4 regions of the Alcanivorax sp. 97CO-5 genome follow, and region 1 is predicted to be linked to each of the others. Evidence: predicted binding sites of a transcription regulator. Region 1 holds the regulator's gene; each other region holds the start of a gene.

Region 1 (3,160 bases):
GTGCGCATGGAAGAGGGTGAAGGCCTTAACGCCCACGCTGAAAATCTGGTTTACAATATTAAAGCGCGCACCTTGGTCCTGACCGGCGATGCCTACATCGAACACCAGGGCAACACTTTCGAGGGCGCCAAGGTAGAATACAGCCTAGACTCCAAGCGAGTGGACGCCAGCAGTGAAGGTGACCAACGGGTGCGGCTGGTAATCCCCGCCGAAAACCAGACAACTAATGCCCCTGTCGACGCGAATATTGAAGCGAATAACGGCAACCCAAACGACACCCAAAGTGAAGGCAGCGACAGCGCATCACCTAAGGCGGAGCCCAACACACCATGAGCCATTTACGCGCCCATCACCTAGCAAAAAGCTACAAGGGTCGCCGGGTTATCGAAGACGTTTCCCTGGATGTAGAAGCCGGCCAAATAGTCGGGCTACTGGGGCCCAATGGGGCCGGCAAAACCACCTGCTTCTACATGATTGTTGGGCTAGTGGAGGCCGATGCCGGTCGCATTGAAATCAACGACACGGACATTACTCACCTGCCCATGCACGGTCGCGCCCAGCGAGGGATTGGCTACCTGCCTCAAGAAGCCAGTATCTTTCGCCGCCTAACGGTGGAAGAGAACATCATGGCCATCCTAGAAACCCGCAAGGAGCTTAGCAAAGCGGAACGCCACGAGCGCATGGAAGGCCTGCTCAAGGAATTCCACATCGGGCACATTCGCGATTCGCTGGGGATGAGCCTGTCCGGCGGCGAGCGCCGCCGCGCGGAAATCGCCCGAGGCTTGGCCACAGACCCTGACTTCATTCTGCTGGACGAACCTTTTGCTGGCGTTGACCCCATCTCGGTTAACGACATCAAAGGCATCATTCGCCACCTCAAAGAACGCGGCATCGGCGTCTTAATCACCGACCACAATGTACGCGAGACCCTGGATATCTGTGACACCGCTTATATCGTCAGCGCTGGCCACATCATCGCCTCCGGTGACGCGGATATTATCCTTGCCAACCAACAAGTGCGAGACGTCTATCTTGGCGCCGATTTCAGACTATAAGGTCCGCCGCAAATCCTCTCTTCTATTGTGACTTGCGGTCATCCCTAGCACACAGTTTCACCTGGCACAAATATTGCTTAGCGTGTAGATAGACTGCTATCCTGGGTTTTTTGGGGACTAGCAGAATACTGAGCAGTATGAAGCCCACACTACAATTACAAATTGGCCAGCAGCTCACCATGACACCGCAGCTGCAGCAGGCCATTCGCCTCTTGCAGCTATCCACTTTAGACCTGCGCCAGGAAATCCAGCAAGCAGTAGAGAGCAACCCCCTGCTGGAATTGGCAGACGATTTCGGTGACGATGCCCTCCCCGAGCATGACGAAGAACGTCAGGATGAAGAGCTCGACACCGACCGTGATAACGCCCTAGAAGAACTGATACAAGACGAGCCCGAGGTGGAAACCGAATGGGATGACGTCTATTCCGGCCAGAGCACCAGCAACAGCGCCGCACTCCCCGACGATGCCGACGAATGGCAGCAACGACACGCCGTTTCCGGCAACTTACAGGACCACTTGCTCTGGCAGCTAAACCTCACCCCCATGAGCGATGTAGACCGGATAATCGCCATAACGATTATCGAGTCCCTGGACGACCGTGGTTACATCACTGCCCCCCTAAGCGATATCGTCGACATGGTGAATGCCCAGCCAGACCTACTCACCGAAGGAGACGAACTGGAGCACGATGAAGTGCTTGCCGTGCAGCACCGGTTGCAACAGTTCGACCCGGTGGGCGTCGCCAGCGTCAACCTAGCTGACTGCCTCGGCGTCCAGCTGCGCCAACTGCCAGCGGACACCCCATTGCGCGACGAAGCCTCTGCCCTACTGGAACATCTGAACCTACTAGAAAAGCACGATTACACCGCACTGCGCCGCACCCTTCAGCTCTCTGAAGAGGTCCTTCTAGAGGCTTTATCCCTACTGCGCACCCTGGACCCAGCCCCCGGTGAGCAAATTGGCGAACCTCAAGTGGACTACGCCGTTCCTGACGTGATCGTCCGCCAACATCAAGGTCGCTGGCAGGTGAGCCTAAACGACGACGTCCTTCCGCGGGTCAACCTGCAACAGCAATACGCGAGCATTGCCCGTACCACCAGCGGTGAAGACGGGCAATATTTGCGCAATTGCGTTCAAGAAGCGAAATGGTTCATCAAGAGCCTGCAAAGCCGCCACGACACTTTGCTCAAGGTGGCCACCCGCATCGTGGACGTGCAACAAGGGTTCTTCGATTATGGCGATGAAGCCATGAAACCCCTGGTTTTGGCGGATATTGCCGATGCTGTTGAAATGCATGAGTCAACCATCAGCCGGGTCACCAATCAGAAATACATGATGACACCACGCGGCGTCTTTGAGCTGAAATATTTCTTTTCCAGTCATGTGGGAACCGACGGCGGCGGTGAGTGTTCCTCCACTGCTATTCGTGCCATTATTAAGAAACTGGTCGCTGCAGAGAATCCCCGCAAGCCACTCAGTGATAACAAGCTGGCGAGCTTGCTCAATGAGCAGGGAATTAATGTAGCGCGCCGGACCGTCGCCAAATACAGAGAAGCGATGAGAATACCGTCTTCTAGCGCCCGTAAACGTTTAGTGTAGAGCGCCAGAACGGACCCAGGAACGCGGGGAAAACCTTGCGAGGCCAGCCTGAAAGGCTGAATAAACAAGGTCTTTATCCCGGGTTTCTCAAACAGGTAAAGGAGCCAGCCATGCAAATTAATATCAGCGGTCATCACCTGGAAATTACCGATGCCTTGCGCACTTATGTGGGAGATAAATTTTCCCGCCTTGAGCGCCATTTCGACCAAATTACCAGCATCCAGGTGATTCTTTCCCCGGAACCCAAAAGCCACAAAGCCGAGTCCACAATTCATATTTCCGGGGCCGATGTCTTTGCCACCGCTGAGGCAGATGACATGTATGCTGCGATCGATAAACTGACGGACAAATTGGATCGTCAGATTCTTAAACACAAAGAAAAAGCCGTCAGCCACAAGCACGGTCACTAACCCAAAGCGACAATTATGCGAGTTCGCGAACTACTGACTCTGGCCCGCACCCATCACGGCGTACAGGCCAGCAGCAAGAAACAACTGCTTGACC
Region 2 (3,160 bases), on a different contig from region 1:
TTGAGGCGGGGCGATTGGGAGGATGCGCCTTAGGCCGACCATTGCTATACTGCGCCGCCCAAATTTTGAGCTGTCCCCACAGCAACGCAGGTTTTTCGATGACAGAGGCAAGCCAACCAATCAAGCGTCGCGCCATTGCACTGGTGTCCGGTGGACTGGACTCCATGCTGGCAGTGAAAGTCATGCAGGACCAGGGCATCGAGGTAGAGGGCGTGAATTTCTACACTGGTTTCTGTGTGGAGGGGCATACCCATGCTATTCGCAAGAAAGACAAGGATAAGGAAAAGCGTAATAACGCCTTGTGGGTTGCGGAGCAGCTGGGCATTAAAATGCATATCATTGATATCTCCGAGGAGTACAAGGATGTGGTGCTCAACCCCAAGCATGGTTACGGCGCAAACCTGAATCCCTGTCTCGACTGTAAGATTTTCATGGTTAACCAGGCCACTCTGATGATTAACAAGGCCCGGGAGTTGGCCGGTGATCGGGGCTTTGATTTTATCGTTACTGGTGAAGTGATTGGTCAGCGCCCGAAGAGTCAGCGCAAGGAAACGATGCCGATCATTAGCCAGGAGTCCGGTGCTGACGACCGTCTTTTACGCCCTCTGTGCGCAAAAAACTTGCCCCCTACGCTGCCTGAGCGCGAAGGTTGGGTAAACCGGGAGCAGTTGCACGATTTTTCCGGCCGTAACCGGAAACCGCAAATGGCGCTGGCCGCCAAGTTTGGGTTGGACGATTTTGCTCAGCCTGCCGGTGGCTGTTGCTTCCTCACCGATGAGTCTTATTCCAACAAGCTGGCGGACCTGTGGAAGGCTCGCAATGAGCGTCGATACGAACTGGATGACATCATGCTGCTGAAGGTTGGGCGTCATCTGCGTCCGCAGCCGCATTACAAACTGATTATCAGCCGTGAAGAAGGTGAAAACCGTTTTCTGGAAGGTTATCGTTACCAGTTCACCAGTATTACTACGGTGAGTTGCCCGGGCCCGCTGGCGCTGGTGGACGGTGAGTTTGGTAGCGAGGCAGAGCTGGAGCAGGCGGCGGCCATTGTGGCACGTTACTCCAAGGGGCGTGTTGAAGACGCGGTGACTCTGGAAGTGCGCAGCCCGGACGGTGTTGCACGCGAGATTACCGTGGCGCCGGCGCAAGCGGAAGCGGTGCTGCCAAGCTGGAATGTGGGCTGAACGACGATGACCGATACCCTTCACGAATTGGATGTGCGCAGGCTGCTGTGCCCCATGCCGGTGATAAAAACTCAAAATAAAGTAAGAACTCTGGCGACAGGTGATACCCTGAAAGTCGTTTGCACCGACCCTGGAGCATTAAGCGATATCCCCGCCTGGTGTCGGATTAATGGCCATGAGGTGCTGGAAATGGCGGAGCAAGGCAACGAAGTTTTTGTGGTGTTGCGCGTCGGGCAAGATAATGGTGCACTATTTTAGTGCCCTATATGCGTTTGGCGCACCGCAACTGTGCACCAAAATGAGTCGCCTGTTCTTGTTTCTTCGAATCAAGTAGAGAATGCGCTAAAAAAGGGCTGGCACGGTATTTGCCTCCCTATTGGCAAAGCTGGCCCAGTGGCCGAGAATACCGGTTCTTTGTGTTGCGCTTCCTCAGAGCGGCACGACGAGTCAGAGACAAACCCGCTGTTCCTTAGGAGGACGCACGATAATGTCTGTTAAGACCCTCAAACTGATCAAAGAAAACGATGTGAAATGGGTGGACCTGCGCTTCACCGATAGCTCTGGTAAGGAGCAGCACGTTACCCTTCCGGTTGGCGAAATCGACGAAGATTTCTTCCAGGACGGCAAAATGTTTGATGGCTCCTCCATCGCTGGTTGGAAGGGCATCAACGAATCGGACATGGTGATGATGCCGGACGACGAGTCCGCCGTGCTGGACCCGTTCACTGACGTTGCTACCCTGAACTTGCGCTGCGACATTCTTGAGCCGACCACCATGCAAGGTTACGAGCGCGACCCGCGTTCCGTTGCCCGTCGTGCTGAGGAATACCTGAAATCTACTGGTATCGCGGATACCGCTCTGTTCGGCCCTGAGCCGGAGTTTTTCGTATTTGACTCCGTGCAGTGGAAGTCCGACATGCAGGGTTCCATGTATAACATCCACTCTGAAGAAGCTGCGTGGGTTTCCCATGAAGACTTTGAGGGCGGCAACATTGGTCACCGTCCTGGTGTGAAAGGCGGTTACTTCCCGGTTCCTCCGGTAGACAGCCTGCACGATCTGCGTGGCGCCATGTGTTCTGCCATGGAGTCCATGGGGCTGAAAATTGAAGTGCATCACCACGAAGTGGGCACGGCTGGTCAGTGTGAGATCGGTGTTGGCGCCAACACCCTGACCGCCAAAGCGGACGAAGTACAGATTCTTAAGTACTGCGTACACAATGTGGCTCACGCTTACGGCAAGACAGCTACTTTCATGCCTAAGCCGCTGATCGGTGATAACGGCTCTGGTATGCACGTGCACGTATCCCTGGGTAAAGACGGCAAAAACCTGTTCGCCGGTGACGGCTATGCTGGTCTGTCTGATGAAGCGTTGTATTTCATTGGCGGTATCATTAAGCATGCCCGTGCGCTGAACGCATTCACCAATGCGTCCACTAACGCTTACAAGCGTCTGGTGCCCGGTTTTGAAGCGCCGGTAATGTTGGCCTACTCTGCCCGTAACCGTTCTGCATCCATCCGCATCCCGTTTGTGAACAGTGCTAAGGCCCGTCGTGTGGAAGCGCGCTTCCCTGACCCGTCTGCCAACCCGTACCTGTGCTTTGCTTCCCTGCTGATGGCTGGCTTGGACGGCATCAAGAACAAGATGCACCCTGGCGATGCCATGGACAAAGATTTGTATGATTTGCCGGCTGAAGAAGCAAAAGACATTCCTACCGTGGCTCACACTTTGACCATGGCCTTGGATTGTCTGGAAGAAGACATGGACTTCCTGACCGAAGGTGACGTGTTCACCAAGGATATGCTGGAAGGCTACATCGAGCTGAAGCGTGCCGAGGTTGAGCGTCTGAACATGACCCCGCACCCGGTTGAGTTTGATATGTACTACTCTTGCTAATGCCTTCGGGTCGCTAGCAGAACAGAGCCTCCGCTTGTCGGGGGCTTTTTTTTGCCTGGAATAAAGGCGGCGGTTTTGTGCA
Region 3 (3,160 bases), on a different contig from region 1:
ACCGCTTTTTTGTAGATACCCGCGGTTTGATCCATAAACACGGTACTGCGGCAGCCCGGCGTGCTGCCGTGAGCATCTCCGATGGATGCCACATCCACGCCCATCAGCTTCAGCTTGGTGCTCATGTCCGCACCGGCAAACTGCTTTTCTGCTTTTCCTATCAGATGTTCTGCGGCCACTTCTGCCATCTGGTAACCCGGCGCCACCAGCCCGAAAATGCGCCCTTCCCATAGCGCCACTTCACCGATCGCATAAATATGCTCGTCGGAAGTGACACATTGGTTATTGACCACAATGCCGCCGCGCTCGCCGATGGCCAGCTCACAAGCCCTGCCCAATTCGTCCTGAGGACGGATCCCGGCGGAGAAAACAATGACATCGGTTTCCAAATACTTGTCGTCACCGAAGTTCATTCGATGAGTGCAGGTTTCACCGTCGACAATATCTTGTGTACCGGTGCTAGTGTGCACGGTGACACCCAGCTCCTGAATCTTGTCTTTCAGCAAGCCGCCGCCAAAATCATCCACTTGCACCGCCATCAGCCGGGGAGCGAATTCCACCACATGCGTTTCAAGCCCCAAGTCATGAAGCGCCTTAGCCGCTTCTAAACCCAGCAACCCTCCACCGACCACGGCGCCCACCTTGCCGTTCTTGCTGGCAGCAATCATGGCATCCAGGTCATCAATGGTGCGGTACACAAAGCAGTTGTCGCGGTCGTTGCCGGGAATCGGCGGGATGAAAGGATAGGAGCCGGTGGCCAGCACGACCTTGTCGTAAGGCAGGGTTTCACCCGTATTGGTGGTGACCGTTTTGCCCGCGCGATCAATCGCGTTGACCTTGGTGTTAAGTTTCAGCGTGATGCCGTGCTCTTCGAAAAACCCTTCCGGCACTAGCGACAGGTCGTCGGCGGTCTTGCCGGAAAAATAACTGGTCAGCCCTACTCGGTCATAGGCCGGCAGCGGCTCGGCACACAGTACCGTAATATCAAAGTGCTCTCGGCCACCCAGGGCTACCAGAGACTCTAGATAACGTTGTCCGACCATCCCGTGGCCGATCAGAAGAAGTTGTTGCTTTGCCATAAGGCTCACCCTCGCGGTGCGTAACTGACACCACCACTACAGCAAGCCTTATGCCAACTAACTAACCCATTGAAATAAATAAGGTTATTTCCTTTTTTATCAAGTAATAACAAAAGCCCTGCTTTCTTTTAATGCGCCGGTGCACGAGAAAAAGGCACTTTCTTGTGCACCGTATTGACCCAAAAACGCTCCCCTTTTGCGCACATATTTTCTAATCGCCTCTCTCTACCAAGAAATACTCTATTAAAAACATGAACTTAAGCACATGGCACAGGAGTTGCTCAGGCTCTCTTATCGTTAATCGCCCATGCATGGAGATTTCATGAGCGCTCAAAACCTGAATCTATTGAACCTGTCCCAGCCTCGTATACGGTTACTGCACCTAAGCTGGGTTGCCTTCTTTATTACCTTTGTGGTGTGGTTTTCCCACGCCCCATTAATGGGGCACCTTCGCGAGGCTTTCGACTTGAGCGCGGAACAGGTCAAAGCATTGTTGATCCTTAACGTGGCATTGACCATCCCGGCCCGGGTGGTTATTGGCTCCCTGGTCGATCGCTTCGGGCCACGCCGGGTGTTTGGTCTGCTGCTGATACTGGCGGCCTTCCCCTGCTGGGCATTCGCCCTATCCACTACCTTTGAACAACTGGCCGTTACACGTTTGCTTATGGGCTTTGTTGGCGCTGGCTTTGTGGTCGGCATTCGCCTGATTAGTGAATGGTTTCCTGCCCGGGAAGTCGGCCTAGCAGAAGGCGTTTATGGCGGCTGGGGTAACTTTGGTTCTGCAGCAGCAGCGATTACTTTACCAACCATCGCCATGCTTTTTGGGGGCGAAAACGGCTGGCGCTGGGCCGTTGCCAGCACCGGTGCGGTAGCAATGCTATACGGTATCTTTTTCCTGTGGTTCGCCCGCAATACTCCCGCTGGCTCCTCCTACTTCAAACCCAAGAAAGCCAGCGCTCTTGAAGTCAGCACGCGAAAAGATCTGTTCTTTTATCTCTTGATGAGCCTGCCACTTTATATTGCCCTGCTGGTTATTGTCTGGCGCCTTGGGCCAACCAATCTTGATCTGTTCGGGGGGACTACCCAAATTCTACTGGCGGCGTTGATTATCAGCCTTGCGATTGTGCAGTTAGGCCAAGCCTGGCGCGTGAATCGCGACCACTTGAAAGAAGGCGTTGCCGAGCACGATCGCTACAGTTTCAAACAAGTGGCCATTCTCGACCTGTCTTACATGGTGACATTTGGCTCTGAACTAGCGGTGGTTTCCATGCTGCCGCTTTTCTTCAGTGATACGTTCAGCTTGTCTGCGGTTACCGCTGGCCTGCTGGCATCCGGTTATGCGTTCATGAATCTGGTTGCACGGCCCGGCGGCGGCTGGGTATCGGACAAATTCGGCCGCAAAAAGTCTTTGGCCATCCTGTTGTGCGGGTTGATGGTAGGTTATGGCCTGATGAGCCAGATCTCCGGCACCTGGCCCATCGCCCTAGCCGTTATTGCCACCATGTGCTGTTCCTTCTTCGTTCAAGCTGGCGAAGGCGCGGTCTTCGCCACCGTACCGTTAATTAAACGTCGCCTCACCGGCCAAATTGCCGGCATGGTAGGCGCCTATGGCAATGCGGGTGCGGTGATTTTCCTTACCGTGCTGACCTTCGTGGAACCGTCTACTTTCTTTCTGGTCATTGCCGCCAGTGCCGCCGTTGCCTTGGCCGCCGTACAATTCCTAGATGAACCCAAAGGTCACATTGCAGAAATTGATGAAAAAGGCGAAGTGCAGCTCATCAAAGTGAGTTGATGACACCCTTTGAGTCCGGGCACGCGGGAACTCCTGTTTGCTCGGACCACCGCTCACAACACGCTATCGGTATAGGAGCACAAGAATGGAAGTGTCCACCGGCCCCGCTGGCAACGCCGACACCATGGTCGAACCCGAGTTGCACCCCCGCGTACGGATCGGGCAATTCAGTGACAGCGGCCCCAAGCTGCACAACCAAGATGCCTTGGCTATGCAGGTACCGGAAGGGTCACTGCTGCGCACCAAAGGCATTGTCGCAGCCCTGGCAGACGGCCTATCCAGTGCCGGT
Region 4 (3,160 bases), on a different contig from region 1:
GATCGTCTTAAACGATGGGGTCGTGAACCGTTACCAGTTTGGTGCCATCGGGAAAGGTCGCTTCCACCTGCACTTCATGGATCATTTCTGGCACGCCTTCCATCACATCCTGACGCTTGAGCAAGGTTCGCCCTTCGCCCATCAATTCGGCGACCGTTTTGCCGTCGCGAGCACCCTCCATAATGGCGGCGGTGATATAAGCGATCGATTCCGGATAGTTAAGCTTAACGCCACGGGCCTTGCGCCGTTCGGCCAGCAGCGCGGCGGTAAAAATTAACAGCTTGTCTTTTTCTCTGGGTGTCAGTTCCATGCTTTACCTTTTTGCCTTTCCTTACACCGTTATCAGGTGTTCCAGATTCGCGGTATCACCGCCGGTTTATTCAGGGTGGCCTGACGCAATAATTGCCAGACGGGAAGCATCAATGCTTGAATTTTTTCACAGCGAGTGCCGAGCACACGCATGACCAGAATGTCGTCAATCAGGGTGAGGCCGCAGGGCATGTCGGTGGCCTGCTTTTCAATGCATTCACGGGCCTGCTCCAGCAACCCCTCATTACTCCCCGTGGCTACAAATATTGCCTGCATGGGGAAATTACGCAGCCCAGAGGCCGCATTGAGGTGGCTGGGCTGATCCACCTTAAGGCGTTCAATCAGCAGCGGTTTACGGTCGCGGCTAATACGAAAACGGGCGTCGATTTTTCCCTCGTGAAACACTTCACTATTAACCGGCCGACCCAAGCAGGAAATTTCCCAGCCCATAAAATGGGCATCCCCGTGCAGGTCGATCCGGGTGTCCATCTGTACCCGTGCCCCAGGGAAGAAAATATTTTCTTGGGGAAACCACTCCAGTGTCCCTCCTGCCTGAACGGTGAGCGTTTGGCTCACATGGGCGGTTTGCCCAGCGCTGCGGTAAAACTTGGTTGCCCCAGGGGTAGTGAGTAAGCCATGGGCCTGGCTCGATGCGGTAATGCTGATATCCAGTCCATCACCACCCACAACCCCCCCTGGTGGGTGCAGTAAATAGATGTGTGCGGTGTCCTGCTCTGGGTAGAAAGGGCGCTGAACGCGCAACGGGCCATAATGGTGCAATTCGGCCATGACGGTTTTCATGCCGCGCCCAGTTATGGCGCACTCAAGCTGCATATGCAGTTTTGCTTGCCATCCCTTATGCCTGCCTGTGGCCTTACTGTTCTGCCGGCCCGCTGCTACCGGTTTCTCTACGCTCACTGGCCTGGCCCCTTTGCCTGCTCTTTATCATGCACCAAATTTATGCAGCTTTTGTGCCACCTGCTGAAATAGAGGGCGGCTTATCCCTTATAAGGGCCGAGACTTGTAGAGGGGCCATCACCCTAAGAGCGTTAGCGCGATCCATGGTATTGATTCTTATGCGCCACCCCGTGCCCGTGGTGGTATGCAATGGCACTGGAGATAAAGCGGCAATAAAAAAAGCCCGGCGATTGCCGGGCTTTTTTTGTATTGCCTTGCGGGTGGCGGCTATTCCACCGTTACCGACTTGGCTAGGTTACGAGGCTGATCCACATCGGTGCCGCGCAGCACCGCCACATGGTAGCTAAGCAACTGCAGCGGTACGGTATAAACGATCGGGGCTACAGTGTCGGGCACTGAGGGCATGTTTAACACATGAATCCCTTCCCCTTCTTTTACGTGAGCATTCTTATCAGCAAACACATAAAGCTCACCGCCACGGGCACGGACTTCTTGCAGATTGGATTTCAGCTTTTCCAACAATTCATCATTGGGGGCCACCGACACCACCGGCATTTCGCTGTCCACCAAGGCCAACGGGCCGTGTTTAAGCTCTCCCGCTGCGTAGGCTTCGGCGTGGATGTAGGAAATTTCCTTGAGCTTAAGGGCTCCTTCCAAAGCCACCGGAAATTGCACGCCACGCCCCAAAAACAGGGCGTGGTGTTTTTCCACAAACGCCTCTGAAAGTTTTTCGATGGGCTTGTCTAACGCCGCCGCCTGCTCGATCAAATTGGGCAGCTGACGCAGTTCTTCCAGAATTTTTTCGATCTCGCTGTCGGCCAGGCCTTTTTGGCGGCCCAGCGCTAACACGAGCATCAACAACCCAACCAGTTGAGTGGTGAAGGCCTTGGTGGAAGCTACCCCGATTTCCGGACCGGCTTTGGTGAGAAAAACCAGTTCTGATTCACGCACCAACGATGAGCTGTCCACGTTACACACAGCCAGGCGACCCACATAATTGGGTGACTGAGTATCACGCAGCGCTGCCAAGGTATCGGCGGTTTCACCGCTTTGGGAAATGGTGACAAAGAGAGTGCCTTCTGGCACCACGTGCTTGCGGTAGCGGAACTCACTGGCTACTTCGACCTGGCAAGGAATACCGGCAATGTCTTCTAACCAATAACGGGCCACCATACCTGCGTGATAGCTAGTACCGCAGGCGACGATTTGAACGGTTTTAACCTTATCGAAAATAGCAGGCGCTTTTTCACCGAAAGACTCAATCAGGCTAGCCGGGCTATCAATGCGATCTTCCAAGGTTTTCTGAATAGCTGCGGGCTGCTCGAAAATTTCCTTCTGCATATAGTGGCGGTATTCGCCCTTTTCCGCATCTTCATGGGTGCCATCAAACTCGTGAGCTTCGCGTGTTACCGGCTCACCTGCTGCATCCACTATACGCACGCTATTAGTTGTAATTTCTGCCTGGTCACCCTCTTCCAAAAAGATGAACCGGTTGGTTACTGGTAACAAGGCCAGTTGGTCGGATGCGATATAGTTTTCATCAATCCCCAGGCCGATGACCAGCGGGCTACCAGAGCGCACGGTAACCAACTTGTGCGGCTCAGAAGCATGAATAACACCCAGTGCGTAGGCACCATCGAGTTTCTTTGTGACCGCTTGCACGGCGTCGAAAAGATTCAATCCGTTATCCAGCGCCTGATGCACCAGATGCACAATCACTTCCGTATCGGTTTGGGAGTTGAACGTATAACCGCTGGCTTCAAGCTCGTCTTTGAGTGCCTGAAAATTTTCGATGATACCGTTATGCACCAGGGCCAAATCATCACCGGACATATGCGGGTGAGAATTAGGCTCCGAAGGCTTGCCGTGGGTAGCCCAGCGCGTGTGGGCAATGCCGGTGAAACCCTGGGTTTGTGCTTCCAGGACCGCCTCT

What was found. Region 1 encodes sigma-54, which starts transcription at its own class of promoters, with help from an activator protein. Its sites were predicted from a motif close to TGGCACNNNNNTTGCTNT; they were not measured.
Region 2: a site for sigma-54 is predicted at 1,539-1,556, ahead of glnA (glutamate--ammonia ligase). Genes of this name have one in related genera too.
Region 3: a site for sigma-54 is predicted at 1,118-1,135, ahead of nirB (nitrite reductase large subunit NirB). Genes of this name have one in related genera too.
Region 4: a site for sigma-54 is predicted at 1,269-1,286, ahead of Y017_RS06540 (urease accessory protein UreD). Genes of this name have one in related genera too.

What each region holds. Positions count from the first base shown of each region.
Region 1 is NZ_KI965903.1:145,894-149,053, reverse strand. Features, by position in the region: gene lptA (lipopolysaccharide transport periplasmic protein LptA) at 1-333, shown strand, start outside; gene lptB (LPS export ABC transporter ATP-binding protein) at 330-1,055, shown strand; gene Y017_RS10035 (RNA polymerase factor sigma-54) at 1,193-2,656, shown strand; gene hpf (ribosome hibernation-promoting factor, HPF/YfiA family) at 2,767-3,066, shown strand; gene ptsN (PTS IIA-like nitrogen regulatory protein PtsN) at 3,082-3,160, shown strand, end outside.
Region 2 is NZ_KI965883.1:23,550-26,709, forward strand. Features, by position in the region: gene Y017_RS05420 (tRNA (5-methylaminomethyl-2-thiouridylate)-methyltransferase) at 99-1,184, shown strand; gene Y017_RS05425 (sulfurtransferase TusA family protein) at 1,191-1,442, shown strand; gene glnA (glutamate--ammonia ligase) at 1,672-3,078, shown strand.
Region 3 is NZ_KI965877.1:331,604-334,763, forward strand. Features, by position in the region: gene nirB (nitrite reductase large subunit NirB) at 1-1,079, opposite strand, end outside; gene Y017_RS01510 (NarK family nitrate/nitrite MFS transporter) at 1,402-2,871, shown strand; gene Y017_RS01515 (bifunctional protein-serine/threonine kinase/phosphatase) at 2,957-3,160, shown strand, end outside.
Region 4 is NZ_KI965888.1:109,556-112,715, reverse strand. Features, by position in the region: gene ureA (urease subunit gamma) at 8-310, opposite strand; gene Y017_RS06540 (urease accessory protein UreD) at 343-1,098, opposite strand; gene glmS (glutamine--fructose-6-phosphate transaminase (isomerizing)) at 1,495-3,160, opposite strand, start outside.